One region of the Micrococcus sp. APC 4021 genome, then DNA from elsewhere that is predicted to be linked to it. Evidence: predicted binding sites of a transcription regulator. Region 1 holds the regulator's gene; the other holds the start of a gene.
The links. Region 1 encodes HrcA, which represses chaperone genes, less so after heat shock. Its sites were predicted from a motif close to TTNGCACTCGNNNNNNNCGAGTGCNAA; they were not measured.
Positions count from the first base shown of each region.

Region 2: the regulator HrcA is predicted to act here: its motif matches at 5,695-5,721, upstream of groL (chaperonin GroEL).

Region 1 covers NZ_JASDCZ010000024.1:101-7,316, reverse strand. Annotated here, with positions in the region: gene lepA (translation elongation factor 4) at 1-1,427, shown strand, start outside; gene hemW (radical SAM family heme chaperone HemW) at 1,428-2,708, shown strand; gene QL983_RS03745 (DUF4870 domain-containing protein) at 2,724-3,143, opposite strand; gene QL983_RS03740 (DUF3097 family protein) at 3,238-4,098, opposite strand; gene hrcA (heat-inducible transcriptional repressor HrcA) at 4,269-5,282, shown strand; gene dnaJ (molecular chaperone DnaJ) at 5,358-6,491, shown strand; gene QL983_RS03725 (16S rRNA (uracil(1498)-N(3))-methyltransferase) at 6,488-7,216, shown strand, end outside.
Region 2 covers NZ_JASDCZ010000005.1:5,010-12,901, forward strand. Annotated here, with positions in the region: gene QL983_RS01070 (S8 family peptidase) at 1-1,109, shown strand, start outside; tRNA gene QL983_RS01075 (tRNA-Val) at 1,310-1,383, shown strand; gene QL983_RS01080 (threonine/serine exporter family protein) at 1,550-3,466, shown strand; gene QL983_RS01085 (uracil-DNA glycosylase) at 3,480-4,157, opposite strand; gene QL983_RS01090 (DUF3263 domain-containing protein) at 4,194-4,538, shown strand; gene QL983_RS01095 (LytR C-terminal domain-containing protein) at 4,542-5,534, shown strand; gene groL (chaperonin GroEL) at 5,855-7,486, shown strand; gene QL983_RS01105 (DUF4031 domain-containing protein) at 7,597-7,892, opposite strand, start outside.

The sequences.
Region 1 (7,216 bases):
ACAAGATCGACCTGCCCGCCGCGGATCCGGACCGCTACGCGGCCGAGCTGGCCTCCCTGATCGGCTGCGAGCCCGAGGACGTGCTGCGCGTCTCCGGCAAGACGGGCGTCGGCGTCGAGGAGCTGCTGGACCGCGTGGTCCGCGCCATCCCCGGCCCGGAGGGGGACGCGGACGCCCCGGCCCGCGCGATGATCTTCGACTCCGTGTACGACACCTACCGGGGCGTCGTCACGTACGTGCGCGTCGTGGACGGCCGGCTCTCCCCACGGGAGAAGGTCCGCATGATGTCCACGGGCACCACCTACGAGCTCCTCGAGATCGGCGTCTCCTCCCCGGAGCCCGTGCCCACCAAGGGCCTGGCCGCGGGCGAGGTGGGCTACCTCATCACCGGCGTGAAGGACGTGCGTCAGTCCAAGGTGGGCGACACGGTCACCAACCACGCCCACCCGGCGGAGCAGTCCCTGGGTGGCTACGAGGACCCCAAGCCCATGGTGTTCTCGGGTCTGTACCCCATCGACGGCTCGGACTATCCCGTGCTGCGTGACGCCCTGGACAAGCTCAAGCTCAACGACGCCGCGCTCGTCTACGAGCCGGAGACCTCGGTCGCGCTGGGCTTCGGCTTCCGCGTCGGCTTCCTCGGTCTGCTGCATCTGGAGATCGTGCGCGAGCGCCTCGAGCGCGAGTTCGACCTCGACCTCATCTCCACCGCGCCCAACGTGGTCTACGAGGTCACCCGGGAGGACCGTGAGGTCGTCACCGTGACCAACCCCTCCGAGTTCCCCGAGGGCAAGATCCTCGAGGTGCGCGAGCCCATGGCCTCGGCCACGATCATCGTGCCGGCCGAGTTCATCGGCGCCGTCATGGAGCTGTGCCAGGCCAAGCGCGGCAATCTCAAGGGCATGGACTACCTCTCCGAGGAACGCGTGGAGATCCGCTACTGGATCCCGCTGGCCGAGATCGTGTTCGACTTCTTCGACCAGCTCAAGTCCCGCACCAAGGGGTACGCCTCGCTGGACTGGAAGGCCGACGGCGACCAGGTCGCCGACCTCGTCAAGGTGGACATCCTGCTCCAGGGCGAACAGGTGGACGCGTTCTCCTCGATCACCCACAGGGACAACGCCTACGCGTACGGCGTGATGATGACGGGCAAGCTCAAGGAGCTGATCCCGCGCCAGCAGTACGAGGTGCCGATCCAGGCCGCCATCGGCTCGCGCATCATCGCCCGCGAGAACATCCGCGCGATCCGCAAGGACGTGCTCTCCAAGTGCTACGGCGGCGACATCTCCCGCAAGCGCAAGCTGCTCGAGAAGCAGAAGGAGGGCAAGAAGCGCATGAAGATGGTCGGCCGGGTGGAGGTCCCGCAGGAGGCCTTCATCGCCGCCCTGTCCTCGGACAGCGCCGGCGCCGACCAGGCCGCGAAGAAGTAAGTGCCCGCCCTGCCCCTCGGCGAGCCCGTCCCCGACGACGGCCGGCTGCCGGCCGACGTCGGGCAGCGGGTGCGCGCGGCCGCCCGCGACGGCGCGGCGCGCACCTTCAGCCTGTACGTCCACGTGCCGTTCTGCACGGTGCGCTGCGGCTACTGCGACTTCAACACGTACACGGCCGTCGACCTCGGCCCCGGCGCGGGTCGCGGCGACTACTGGGAGTCGGCGGTCGCGGAGTTGGACTTCGCCGCGGACGTGCTCGCGTCCTCGGACGTGCCCGACCGCCCGCTGCACACGGTGTTCTTCGGCGGCGGCACGCCCACGCTCCTGCCGGCCGCGGACCTCGTGCGCATCCTCCAGGCGGCGGTGGACCGGTTCGGGATCGCGCCCGGCGCGGAGGTGACCACCGAGGCCAACCCGGACACGATCACCCCGGAGTACGCCCGCCAGCTCGCGGCCGGCGGCTTCACCCGCCTCTCCCTGGGCATGCAGTCCGCGGTGCCGCACGTGCTCGCCACGCTCGAGCGCACCCATCGGCCCGAGTCCGTCCCCGCCGCCGTCGCCGCGGCCCGCGAGGCCGGCCTGGAGGTGTCCCTGGACCTGATCTACGGGACCGCGGGGGAGTCCCTCGCCGACTGGCGGGCCACGCTCGAGGCCGCCGTCGCCCTGGCCCCGGACCATGTGAGCGCGTACTCGCTGATCGTGGAGGAGGGCACCAAGCTCGGGGCCCAGGTGGCCCGCGGCGAGGTGGCGGACGTGGACCCCGACGACCAGGCGGACAAGTACCTGCTCGCCGAGGAGCTGCTCGGCGCCGCCGGCTACCGCTGGTACGAGGTGTCCAACTGGGCGCGGGACCCGCGGGGGTCCGGGGTCCACCGTGCGCGGCACAACGTGGCGTACTGGGAGGACCAGGACTGGTGGGGGATCGGCCCGGGCGCGCACTCGCACCTCGCCGGGGTCCGGTTCTGGAACGCCAAGCACCCCGCCGCCTACGCGCAGCGGCTGGCCACAGGGGTCACCCCCGCCGTCGGCCGCGAGCGGCCCGACGCCGACGCGCGGCGCCTCGAGCGCATCATGCTCGCGGTGCGCACGGTGGGCGGGCTCCCGACCGCGGAGCTCGTCTCGGAGACGCCGGGGGAGGCCGTGCGGATCCGCGGGGCGATCGCCGAACTCATCGCCGCGGGCCTGCTGGACGGGCGCGCCGCCGTCGACGGGCGCATCGTCCCCACGCTCGAGGGGCGGCTGCGCAACGACGCGATCGTCCGGGCGCTGGCCGGCTTCTGACCGGCCGGCCCCGGGTCAGCGCAGGATGCGCAGGTTGAACGGGTACCGGAACGGACGGCCCTTGGACACGTGCGAGGCGCCCATCACGCCGTAGACCGCCATGGCGGCCCACGTGAGCGCGCCGAGGATCGCGAAGATCGGGCCGACCACCGGCAGCAGGGACAGGAAGAAGAACAGGAGCGTGATGAGCGTGGGCGGCCCGGAGAAGTTCAGGGCCTCGCGCGACTCCTGCGAGGTGAACGGGCCGCGGTCGCGGTAGAGCAGCCACACGACCAGCGGGCCGAGCACGCCGAACGCCAGACTGAGGTGGGCCAGCGCCGCGCGGTCACGGTCCTGCTTCGCCGTGAGCGGGGCGCCGCGGCCGCCGGCCGAGACGAGCCAGGCGGGCGGGCCGTGGCCGGTGCGGCCGGCGTCGGGCTGCGCGCGGGTGTTCACGAGGGGCTCCTCCTGGATCGCGGGACCCGCGCGCCGGGGACCGGGCGCAGGGCATGGGCCAGCATAGCGCGGGCGGGCGGGGGCCGCGCCGAGATCAGTGCTCGGGTGCGGCGGTGAGGAAGTCGATGAGCTCCTCCACGCGGCCCAGCAGGGACGGCTCGAGGTCCGCGTACGTGGTGACGTGGGAGAGCAGCCGCTTCCACCCCAGCCCCGTGGCCTCCTTGCTCCCGTGCGGCCAGCCCAGTCCCCGCAGGATCCCCGTCTTCCAGTCCTGCCCCTTCGGCACGACGGGCCACGCGGGGATGCCGAGGACGGAGGGCTTGATGACCTGCCAGACGTCCACGTAGGGGTGACCGAGGATGAGCACGTTGCCCGCGGCCCCCGGCACGTGCATGGCCTCGGCCGCGAGGCGCTCCTCCTTGGACCCGGTGACGAGGTGGTCCACGAGGATCCCGAGCCGGCGCCGCGGGCCGGGGGCGAACGCACGGATCGCCCCGGCGAGGTCGTCCACGCCGTGCAGGGGCTCCACGACGATGCCCTCGAGGCGCAGGTCCTCGCCCCACACCTTCTCCACCAGCTCGGCGTCGTGCACGCCCTCCACCCAGATGCGAGAGGCGCGGGCGGTGCGGGCCCGCGCCCCCTCGACCCGTCGCGAGCCGGAGGCGGTGCGGGCCGGCGCCGCCGGGGCCGCGGCGGTCGGGGGGACCAGGGTCACGGGCTCGCCGTCGATCCAGAAGCCGCCGCCGAGGGGGAAGCCGCGGCGCACGCCGCGGCGGTCCTCCAGGACCACCACGTGCACGCCGCCGGAGCGCTCGATGCCGATCACGGCCCCGGTGAACCCGGAGGCCACGTCCTCGACCACCGTGCCGGGGGTGGCGGGCACATCGGGGACGGTCCGGGCGGGGCGGCGCGTCAGGTCGTCGTGGCCCGCGGGGCCCCAGCTGCTCCAGTCCATGGGAGAGCACGGTAGCAACGGGGGCGGGCGATCACCGTGAGCGAAGCCGTGCGGGCCGGTCGGGTCGTCCCCCGGGCCGGACGGTAGCATTGGCACTTGACCCGCCGGAGTGCCAGCCAGGGGCACCTCCGGGGTCGCCCCGGATCCCGACGGACCAGAGGAGGACCGAGATGTCGGAGCAGCCCCGCCGCCTGCAGGTGCTCCAGGCGATCGTGGAGGACTACGTGGCGCTGCGCGAGCCCGTGGGCTCCAAGGCGCTCGTGGAACGGCACGCCCTGGGCGTGTCCTCCGCGACCGTGCGCAACGACATGGCTGCGCTCGAGGAGGAGGGCCTCATCGTGGCCCCGCACACCTCCGCCGGGCGCGTCCCCACGGACAAGGGCTACCGCGTGTTCGTCGACCGCCTCTCCGAGGTGAAGCCGCTGTCCCCGGCCGAGCGCCGGGCCGTGCGGACCCTGCTGGACGCGGAGACGGACACCGAGCACATGATGGAGTCCACGGTGCGCCTCCTGGCCCAGCTGACCCAGCAGGTCGCCGTCGCGCAGTTCCCACACGAGGACGGCTCCACGATCCGCCACCTCGAACTGGTCTCCCTCACGCCCACGCGCCTGCTCGTGGTCCTCATCCTGTCCACGGGACGGGTGGACCAGCGGCACGCCGTGCTGGACCGGCCGGTCGACGAGGCGGAGCTGTCCGTGCTCCGCGGCCTCCTGCTGGACGCCCTGCTGGGGCTCGGTCCGGTGCAGGCGGCCACCGTGGTGGACGACGTCGTCACCCGGGTCCGCCCGGAGCACCGGCCGTCCGCGGCCCTCGTGGCCGCGGCCGTCCAGGACCTGCTCGAGGCCGGCCGGCAGGACCGCATCGTCCTGGCCGGCACCGCCAACCTGGCCCGCTCCCCGGGGGACTTCGGCGCGTCCATCGGGCCGATCCTGGAGGCGCTCGAGGAGCAGGTGGTGCTGCTGCGCCTGCTCACGGAGATGGAGCAGGACGCCCACGGGGTGTCCGTGCGGATCGGCTCCGAGAACGCCGGATCGCTCGCGGACACCTCGGTGGTCGCAGCCGCCTACGGCCCCGGCGCCGTGGCGAAGCTCGGCGTCATCGGACCGACCCGGATGGACTACCCGGGCACCATGGCCGCCGTCCGGGCGATCGCCCGCTATCTCTCCCGCATCCTGACCACCTGACGCGCCACCGCGCGTCCTGGCGGGCCCCGTCCCGCATCGCCCCACGTCCCGCTCTCCCCGAGAGGAATCCCCACCGTGACCGACCACTACGAGACGCTCGGCGTCAGCCGTGACGCCAGCACCGAGGAGATCCGCCGCGCCTACCGCAAGCTCGCGCGCACCCACCACCCGGACGTCAACCCCGACCCGGAGGCGGCCGAGCAGTTCAAGCGCATCTCCCACGCCTACGAGGTGCTCTCGGACGAGGGCCGGCGCCGGGCCTACGACACGACGGGCAATGAGAACGGCCAGGCCGGCTTCCCGGGCGGCTTCGGCGGGGCGGGCGGCTTCGGGGGCTTCGCCGACATCTTCGAGACCTTCATGAACGCCGCCGGCCAGGGCGGCCGCGGCGGCCCCGCCAGCCGCGCCCGCCGCGGCCAGGACGCCCTGGTGACCGCGCGGATCGACCTGCGCGACGCCGTCTTCGGCGGCGAGCAGACGATCGAGCTGGACACGGCCGTACGCTGCGATCGGTGCGAGGGCTCGTGCTGCGAGCCCGGCACCCAGCCGGAGACCTGCCAGACCTGCCACGGCCACGGCATGATCCAGCGCCCCGTGCGGTCGCTGCTGGGCACCGTCATGGCCACCGAGGCCTGCCCCGCCTGCCAGGGGTTCGGCACCGTCATCCCGACGCCCTGCCACGAGTGCGACGGGCAGGGCCGCGTCCGCACCCGGACGCCGCTGACCCTGCGGATCCCCGCGGGCGTGGACGACGGCACCCGCATCCACCTCGCCGGCCGCGGTGAGGCCGGCCCGGGCGGCGGCCCGAACGGGGACCTCTACGTGGAGATCGCGGTCCGCCCGGACGAGACCTTCCGCCGCGAGGGCGACCACCTGGCCACCACCGTGACCGTCCCCATGGCCGCCGCGGCCCTGGGCACCACCGTCACGCTGGACACCCTGGACGGCAAGCAGTCCGTCAGCCTGGACCCGGGCGTGCAGTCCGGCCACGTCGAGGTCCTCCACGGCCTGGGCGTCGGCCGCCTGCGCGGGCAGGGCCGTGGCGACCTCAAGGTGGACGTGGTGGTCACCACGCCCACCGACCTGGACGACGAGCAGCGCCAGCTCCTGGAGCGCCTGGCCGAGGTGCGCGGCGAGGAGGTCGTGCACGGCGCACCCCAGGCCAAGGGCATGTTCGCCCGGCTGCGGGAGAACCTGAGGAACCTGTGACCGCCCCCCTGTTCCACCTCGAACCGGGCACCCTGGCCGGTGCGAGCGCCGGCGCGGAGGTCGTCTTCGGCGGCCCCGAGGCCCGGCACGCCGCCGCGGCCATGCGCCTGGCCCCCGGGGAGGCCGTGCTCCTGGCCGACGGGTCGGGCACGCTCGGCCACGGCACCGTGCTCGCGGCCGCCCCGGACGCGGTGTCCGTGCGGCTGGACACGGTGGCGGAGGAGCCGGCGCCCACCCCGGCGCTCGTGCTCGTCCAGGCCCTCGCCAAGGGCGACCGGGACCTCATGGCGGTCCAGGCCGCCGTCGAGCTCGGCGTGGACGCCGTGGTGCCCTGGGAGGCGGAGCGCTCGATCGTCCGCTGGAAGGGCCCCAAGGCCGCCAAGGCCCGCCAGAAGTGGGCGGACACGGCCCGCGCGGCCGCCAAGCAGGCGCGTCGCGCCCGGGTGCCCGCGGTCCGAGACCACGTCTCCGGGACGGCGGTCGCCGGGCTGGCCCGGGACGACGACGGCGGCCGGCTCGTCCTCGTGCTGCACGAGGACGCGGAGCACGGGGTGTCCACGGTGCCCGCGGAGCGACTCTCCGCGGCCGCCGAGATCGCCGTCGTCGTGGGCCCCGAGGGCGGGATCGGCCCGGCCGAGCTCGAGGCCTGCGTGGCCGCGGGGGCCGTGCCGGTGCGGCTCGGCCCGCACGTGCTGCGCGCCTCCACGGCCGGCCCCGCCGCCCTC
Region 2 (7,892 bases), on a different contig from region 1:
AGGCGGACCGCAAGCTGGATCAGGCCGAGTCCGCGAAGTTCATGGCCGACCTGAAGGCCTCCGGGGCGGTCGAGGCTGTGGAGCCGGACGCCATCCTCACCGCCACCGGCCTGAGTCCCGTGGACGCCCTCTACTCGCAGCAGTGGGGCTTCACCGGCACCCACGGCATGCGGGTCCCCGGGGCGTGGGACCGCACGACGGGCTCCGGTGCGACCGTGGCCGTCATCGACACCGGCATCACCTCCCACCCGGACCTCGACCGCAACGTCGTGCCCGGCTACGACTTCATCTCCGACGGCAGGGCGGCGCGCGACGGCGGGGGCCGCGACTCCAACCCGCGCGACGAGGGCGACTGGTACGCCGCCGGCGAGTGCGGCACCGCCGGTGCCTCCGACTCCTCGTGGCACGGCACCCACGTGGCGGGCACCGTCGCGGCCGTGGCCGACTCCCAGGGTGTCGTCGGCGTGGCCCCGAACGCGAAGATCCAGCCCATCCGCGTGCTCGGCAAGTGCGGCGGTTCGCTGTCCGACATCGCCGACGCGGTCGTGTGGGCCGCCGGCGGCACCGTGGCGGGCGTGCCGGCCAACCCGAACCCGGCGGACGTCATCAACATGTCCCTCGGCGGCTCCGGCACGTGCGGCACCACCTACCAGAACGCGATCAACGCGGCCGTCTCCCGCGGCGTGCCCGTCGTCGTGGCGGCGGGCAACGAGAACCAGCCCGCCGCCAACGTGCGCCCGGCCAACTGCCGGAACACCATCGTGGTGGCCGCCTCCACCTCGCAGGGCGCCCGCGCCTCGTTCTCGAACTACGGCTCCGCCGTGGACGTGACCGCCCCGGGCGCGAACATCATCTCGACCGTGAACAACGGCGCCACCACCCCGACGACGGCCGGCCACGCCGCCTACAACGGCACCTCGATGGCCACCCCGCACGTCGCGGGCCTGGCCGCCCTGCTGCTGGCCGAGCGGCCGAGCCTCACCCCGGCCCAGGTCGAGTCCACCCTCAGGTCCACGGCCCGGTCCATGCCCGTGTCCTGCTCCGCGGGCTGCGGCGCCGGCCTGGCGGACGCCGCCAGGGCGGTCTCCTCCCTCGGTGGCAGCTCCTGACCGGAGCCCGCCCCGGGCGCCGGGACCTCGTTGGTCGCCCAGGGCGGTTTCGAGCCCGGCGCCACGCTGACCGACGCCTGACGTGCTCGTCGGCTCTCGATGGCCGCTCCGCCGTGCGCGGGGTGGCCGTCGCCCGGGTGGACAGGCGGCGCCGCCTGAGGTATCGTTCTTCGAGTTGTCACCCCCATGGGGCGACGCCCGGATCTTTAGCTCAGTTGGTTAGAGCGTTCGCTTCACACGCGAGAGGTCGCTGGTTCGAGTCCAGTAAGATCCACCGCAGCAGGGCCCTCCTCCGGGAGGGCCCTTTCGCGTCCCCGGGCCGCGGTGCCGACGGCCCCGGCGGGGGAGGTGCCGGCGTGGTTGGATGGACGCGTCGGCGGGGCTCGGCCCACCGCCGTGGCGCGTCCAGCGCCCGCACACGGAAGGAGAGGGTGAGCCGCATGGAGCAGGAGGGCACCCAGGAGCCGGCGCGGTTCGACCCCCGCATCGCGGAGCCCCCGGCCGTCCCCACGCTCATCCCCGTGCTGCGCCCGGCCGGCGCCGAGGACGCCGCCGCTGTCGGCGACCTCACGCTCGACCCGGAGGACCCCGGCCTGCTCGACCTCGACCCGGCGGAGTCGGCCCACCCGGCCGCGGTCGCCGTCGAGCCGACGGAGCCGCTGCCGCCCGTGGTCCGCCCCGCCGCCGCCGATCCGGTCTCGGCGCCGGAGCCGCAGCCGGAGGAATCGGCCGAGCCGGAGGCGGAGACGCTGCCGGAGCCGGCCGCGGACGCGCCCCTGACCGAGCCGCCGCTGTCCGAGCAGGTGCCCACCTCCGTCCTGGCGCCCGCGGAGGCCGACGGCGCCCTGCCCGCCCCGGATGTGATCCCCGAGCCGGACATCACCGTCCCGGACCCGGTGGTCCCCGCGGGTCCGCCCGAGAAGCGCGGGCGTCGGCGCGGCCGGCGCTCCCGCGAGGTCTTCGTCGAGAACCTGCCGACGCAGGCGCTCGTGCTGGCCGACCGCCTGCACTCCTCGCCGTACGGGCGCCGCATGCGCTCCACGCTGCAGCAGCGCCGCGCGGAGGCGCAGGCCCTTGAGGCCCGCACGACCCTGGACTTCGCGCTCAAGCTGGGCGAGACGATGTTCAGCTTCGGCGCGGCCTCGCTGGACGTGGAGACCTCGATCATCGTGGCCACGCAGGCCTACGGGATCCTCGAGACCGAGGTGGACCTGACCAACCAGTCCATCTCCCTGAACTACGCGCCCGACTCCTCACGCGGCGAGGCCCCGTTCACCCTCCAGCGGGTGGTCCGCTCGTCCTCGGTGAACTTCGAGGGGCTCGTGGCCGTCCACCGGCTCGTCGAGGAGATCGCCGCGGGCGAGGTGGACCGGGCCGAGGCCCAGCGCCGGCTCGTGGAGATCCGGCATCAGCCCAAGCCGTTCCCCGCCGTCTTCGAGGTCCTCTTCTCCGGCGTGTTCGTGGCCTGCTTCGTGCCGTTCATCGGCGGGACCTGGACGGGCGCGGCCCTGGGCATGGTCTCCACCTGGCTGGTCTTCTGGCTCAAGGTCCAGGCGGACAAGGCGCGCTTCCCGGAGATCTTCTCCACGATGTTCGGGGCGATCACGGCCACGGTGATCGCGCTGATGGCCCACGCCCTCGACCTGCCGGTCAACCCGGCGCTGGTGATCGCCGGCGGCATCATGATGCTCCTGCCCACGGCGAGGTTCGTCACCGCGGTGCAGGACGCCATCCACGGCTTCCCGGTGACCGCCGCGGGCCGCTTCCTCTCCGCGCTGCTCGTGTTCGCCGGGGTGATGGCCGGGATCATGATCGCCGTGGGCATCGGGGATCTCGTGGGATTCGAACAGCTGGACCTGGCCGAGGCGGGGACGCTGAGCTATCCGCCGCTGCTGCTGCTGGGCCTCGTGATGGCCGCGGGCATGGCGGACGCGGTGGTGGAGCAGTCGCGGTGGCCGCAAATCCTGGCCTGCGGTCTCGTGTCCGGGGCCGGCTTCGGCGCGTACCTGGCAGCGCAGCAGATCGGGGTCAGTGACCGGCTGGTGCCCGCGGTCGCCGCGGCGGCGGTCGGGTTCCTCGGCCGCCTGGTGGCCCAGCGGCTCGCGGCCCCGGCGCTCGTGATCGTCCTGCCGTCCATGCTGTTCCTGCTTCCCGGACTCACCATGTTCCGGTCCGTCTACGGGTTCACCGTGGAGACCGGGGCCACGCTGCTGGGCGTCGAGGGACTGTTCAACGCCGCGGTCATCGTCGTGGCGATCGCGGCCGGCGTCGCCTTCGGCAACACCCTGGCCAAGCCGATCACCGACCGGATGGGCACGCTGCTGCCCACCGAACTCGTGATGCACCAGCGCGGCTGACCGGCGGCCCGGCTCAGTCGGGCAGGCGCCAGTCCACCGGGGCCGCGCCGGCCGCCTCGAGGAGCCGGTTCACCCGGCTGAACGGCCGGGAGCCGAAGAACCCGCGGTGGGCGCTCAGGGGCGAGGGATGCGGGGACTCCACGACGCCGGCCCCCGCCGCCGTCAGCAGCGGCGCCATGCGCCGCGCGTCGGCTCCCCACAGCAGCCCCACGAGCGGGGTGCCGCGCGCGCAGAGGGCCCGCACCGCGGCCTCCGTGATCTGCTCCCAGCCGAGGCCGCGGTGGCTGCCGGGTGCGCCGGCCCGCACGCTGAGGGCGCGGTTCAGCAGCAGCACGCCCTGGTCCGTCCACGCGGAGAGGTCGCCGTGGGCGGGCGGGGTGATGCCGAGGTCGTCGTGCAGCTCCCGGTGGATGTTGGCCAGGGAGCGGGGCAGCGGCCGCACGTGGCGGTCCACCGCGAAGCTCAGGCCGATCGGATGGCCCGGCGTCGGGTAGGGGTCCTGGCCCAGCACGAGGACGCGGACGTCCGCGAACGGCTGACGGAACGCCCGCAGGATGTGCTCCGGTGCCGGCAGCACCTGCTCTCCGGCCGCCCGGCGGACCCGCAGCCGCTCTCCGACCTGCTCGAACGCGGCGGCCTGCGGGGCGAGGGCCGCCTCCCAGCCCGGATCCAGGGGCGCGATGAACTCCATGCCCCGAGGGTAGACCGGGTGGGTACAGTGGCCGCCATGTCCCACCCCACGCCCGTCTCGCCCGATCCGGCCCCGGACGAGGGTGCCCGCGCGGGGGCGCGGCGGGACGAGCTGACGGACCTGGAGCGTGCGGTCCTGGACCTGGAGGCCGACACCTGGCGGTACGGCGGGGCCAAGGACCACGCCGTCCGTGAGCGTCTGGGGCTGTCTCCGACCGCCTATTATCAGGTGTTGAACGGACTGCTGGACCGTGAGGCCGCCCTGGCCTACCGACCCCTGCTGGTCACGCGGCTGCTGCGCAAGCGCGGCACCCGCAGCCGGGCCCGGAGGGGACCCGCGGATCCGGCGCCGTCCACGCCCGCTTCCCGCCAGGAGAACTGACCCATGGCCTACCAGCCCGACCGCTTCGACGAGGTCCCCGAGTACACGGACCAGCGCGGCGCGCACCGCGAGTCCTTCGCCGCCGCCGGCGCGACCGCCACGGGCGGGGGTCGCCGCCTGAGCCCGCTGCTCTGGGTGGCCGGCCTCGTCCTGCTCGCCGGCCTGTTCGTGGGCGTCGTCCTGCCGTGGCTCACCGGTGACCGCTCGGAGCCCGTCGCCGCCGAGAGCTCGACGACGGCCCCGGCGGCCGAGACGTCGACGTCGGCGTCGGCGTCGGCGTCGTCCGAGTCCTCCTCGGCGTCCTCCGCGTCGGCGTCGACTGCACCCGCGACCGAGTCCCCCACCCCGTCCGAGGACGCGGCGGAGGCGTCCCGTTCCGCGGCCGCGGCCGAGTCCTCGCGGGCGGCGCAGGAGGCGGCCGCCGCCGAGGCCGCCGAGTCCTCTCGAGCCGCCGCCGAGGCCGCCGAGGCCGCCGAGTCGTCCCGTGCCGCCGCCGCGGCACAGGCGGCGGAGGCCTCGCGTTCCGAGGCCGCCGCGCAGTCCGCAGAGGCGTCTCGGTCGGCGGCGGCCGCCCAGGCGGCGGAGTCCTCGCGCGCCGCCGCGTCCCGTTCGGCCGCCCAGGCGGCGGAGTCCTCGCGCGCCGCCGCGTCCCGTTCGGCCGCCGCGGCGGACGCCTCGCGCTCGCAGTCCGCGGCCGCGTCGAGCTCTCGTGCGGCCGCGCAGTCCGCGGCCGTGCGCGGCACCCACGTCACCGTGTACAACGCGACCCGTACCCAGGGCCTCGCCGCCTCCTACGCGCAGCGGCTCACGAGCGCCGGCTACACCTCGGTGGACGCGAAGAACTGGAGCGGCTACGGCATCCAGTCCTCCACCGTCCTGTACAACGGCTCGGCCAACAAGGCCGCCGCCGAGGCGGTCGGCAAGGAGCTCGGCTTCCCGGTCATGCAGACCCCGAACCTGCAGGTGAACGGCGTCGCGGTGGTCGTCACCGGCTGACCCGCCCGCCGTGCGGCCGTGCCGGACGCGCACCCTTCCCGGCCCCCCGGCGGGGCGCCTCCCGAGGCGTTCTGCCGGGGGCCGTCCGCCGTCCGCGGAAGAGCGGGCTCCCGCACCGCGGACCCTTTGCACTCTCCCGGTGCGAGTGCTCATAATGGGGTTAGCACTCCGAAGGCGCGACTGCCAGCCGTACCCCGGTCGGTCCGGCGCCGTGGAGGAGGACCTGTCCACCGATGAGGCCCCCAGGGGCCGTCCGTCGCGGGCATCGGCGCGGGTCAGCCACCAGAAGTAGGAAGCCGACGTACAGAAAGGACCTGCACATGGCCAAGACCATCGCATTCGACGAAGAGGCCCGCCGCGGCCTGGAGAAGGGCCTGAACACCCTGGCCGACGCCGTGAAGGTGACCCTCGGCCCCCGCGGCCGCAACGTGGTGCTGGAGAAGAAGTGGGGCGCCCCCACCATCACCAACGACGGCGTCTCCATCGCCAAGGAGATCGAGCTCGAGGACCCGTACGAGAAGATCGGCGCGGAGCTCGTCAAGGAGGTCGCCAAGAAGACCGACGACGTCGCCGGCGACGGCACCACCACCGCCACCGTGCTGGCCCAGGCGCTGGTCCGCGAGGGCCTGCGCAACGTGGCCGCGGGCGCCGACCCGCTGTCCCTGAAGCGCGGCATCGAGAAGGCCGTGGAGGCCGTCACCTCTGAGCTGCTCTCCGCCTCCCGCGAGATCGAGACCAAGGACCAGATCGCGGCCACCGCCTCGATCTCCGCCGCGGACAAGCAGATCGGCTCCCTCATCGCCGAGGCCCTGGACAAGGTCGGCAAGGAGGGCGTCATCACCGTCGAGGAGTCCAACACCTTCGGCCTCGAGCTCGAGCTCACCGAGGGCATGCGCTTCGACAAGGGCTACATCTCCGGTTACTTCGTGACCGACGCGGACCGCCAGGAGGCCGTCCTCGAGGATCCCTACATCCTCATCGTCAACTCGAAGATCTCCTCCGTGAAGGACATGGTGGCGATCCTCGAGAAGGTCATGCAGTCGGGCAAGCCGCTGCTGATCATCGCCGAGGACGTCGAGGGCGAGGCCCTGGCCACCCTCGTGGTCAACAAGATCCGCGGCACCTTCAAGTCCGTGGCCGTGAAGGCCCCGGGCTTCGGTGACCGCCGCAAGGCCATGCTCGCCGACATCGCCATCCTCACCGGCGGCCAGGTCATCTCCTCCGAGGTGGGCCTGTCCCTGGAGAACGCCACCCTCGACCTGCTGGGCTCCGCCCGCAAGGTGGTCATCACCAAGGACGAGACCACCATCGTGGAGGGTGCCGGCGACGCCGAGCAGATCGCCGGCCGCGTGGCACAGATCCGCTCCGAGATCGAGAACACCGACTCGGACTACGACCGCGAGAAGCTGCAGGAGCGCCTCGCCAAGCTGGCCGGCGGCGTGGCCGTCATCAAGGCCGGCGCGGCCACCGAGGTGGAGCTCAAGGAGCGCAAGCACCGCATCGAGGACGCCGTGCGCAACGCCAAGGCCGCGGTGGAGGAGGGCATCGTCGCCGGCGGCGGCGTGGCCCTGATCCAGGCCGGCGCCAAGGCGTTCGGCGGCCTGCAGCTCGAGGGCGACGAGGCCACCGGCGCGAACATCGTCAAGGTCGCCATCGAGGCCCCGCTGAAGCAGATCGCCTTCAACGCGGGCCTGGAGCCCGGCGTCGTGGCGGACAAGGTCAAGACCCTCGACGACGGCCACGGCCTGAACGCCGCCACCGGCGAGTACGAGGACCTGCTGGCCGCCGGCATCAACGACCCGGTGAAGGTGACCCGCTCGGCCCTGCAGAACGCCGCGTCCATCGCGGGCCTGTTCCTGACCACCGAGGCCGTCGTCGCGGACAAGCCCGAGAAGGCCGCCGCCGGCGCCGAGGGCATGGACCCGATGGGCGGCATGGGCGGCATGATGTGATCAGCCGCTGAGCCGGCCCGACCCGTTCGGACGCCCAGCCTGCGAGGCCCGTCTCCCCGTCCGGGGAGGCGGGCCTCGCCGCGTTCCGGGCCAGCACCGAGGCGCCCCGCTCAGGCCGACAGCGCGGCTCGTTCCGCCGCCAGATTGCGGCGGGCGGCGGCCTCCCAGCGCGCTCGGCCGGGCGCGGTCCGATACAGCCGCTCGGCGCCCAGCAGGGCGTCCAGCACCGCGCCGCGACCGCGGGCCCAGTCCGCGTCGGACACGTGCGCGTAGTCCCGCCGCACCGCGGCCACGTAGCGGGCGTAGGCCTCGGGGGAGCGGCCGAGGACCTCGAGGTCCGCGTCCGAGAACACCGCCCCGGCCGCGTCGTGCGGGGCCGGGTCGTGGGCGGCGGTGAGCAGCACCA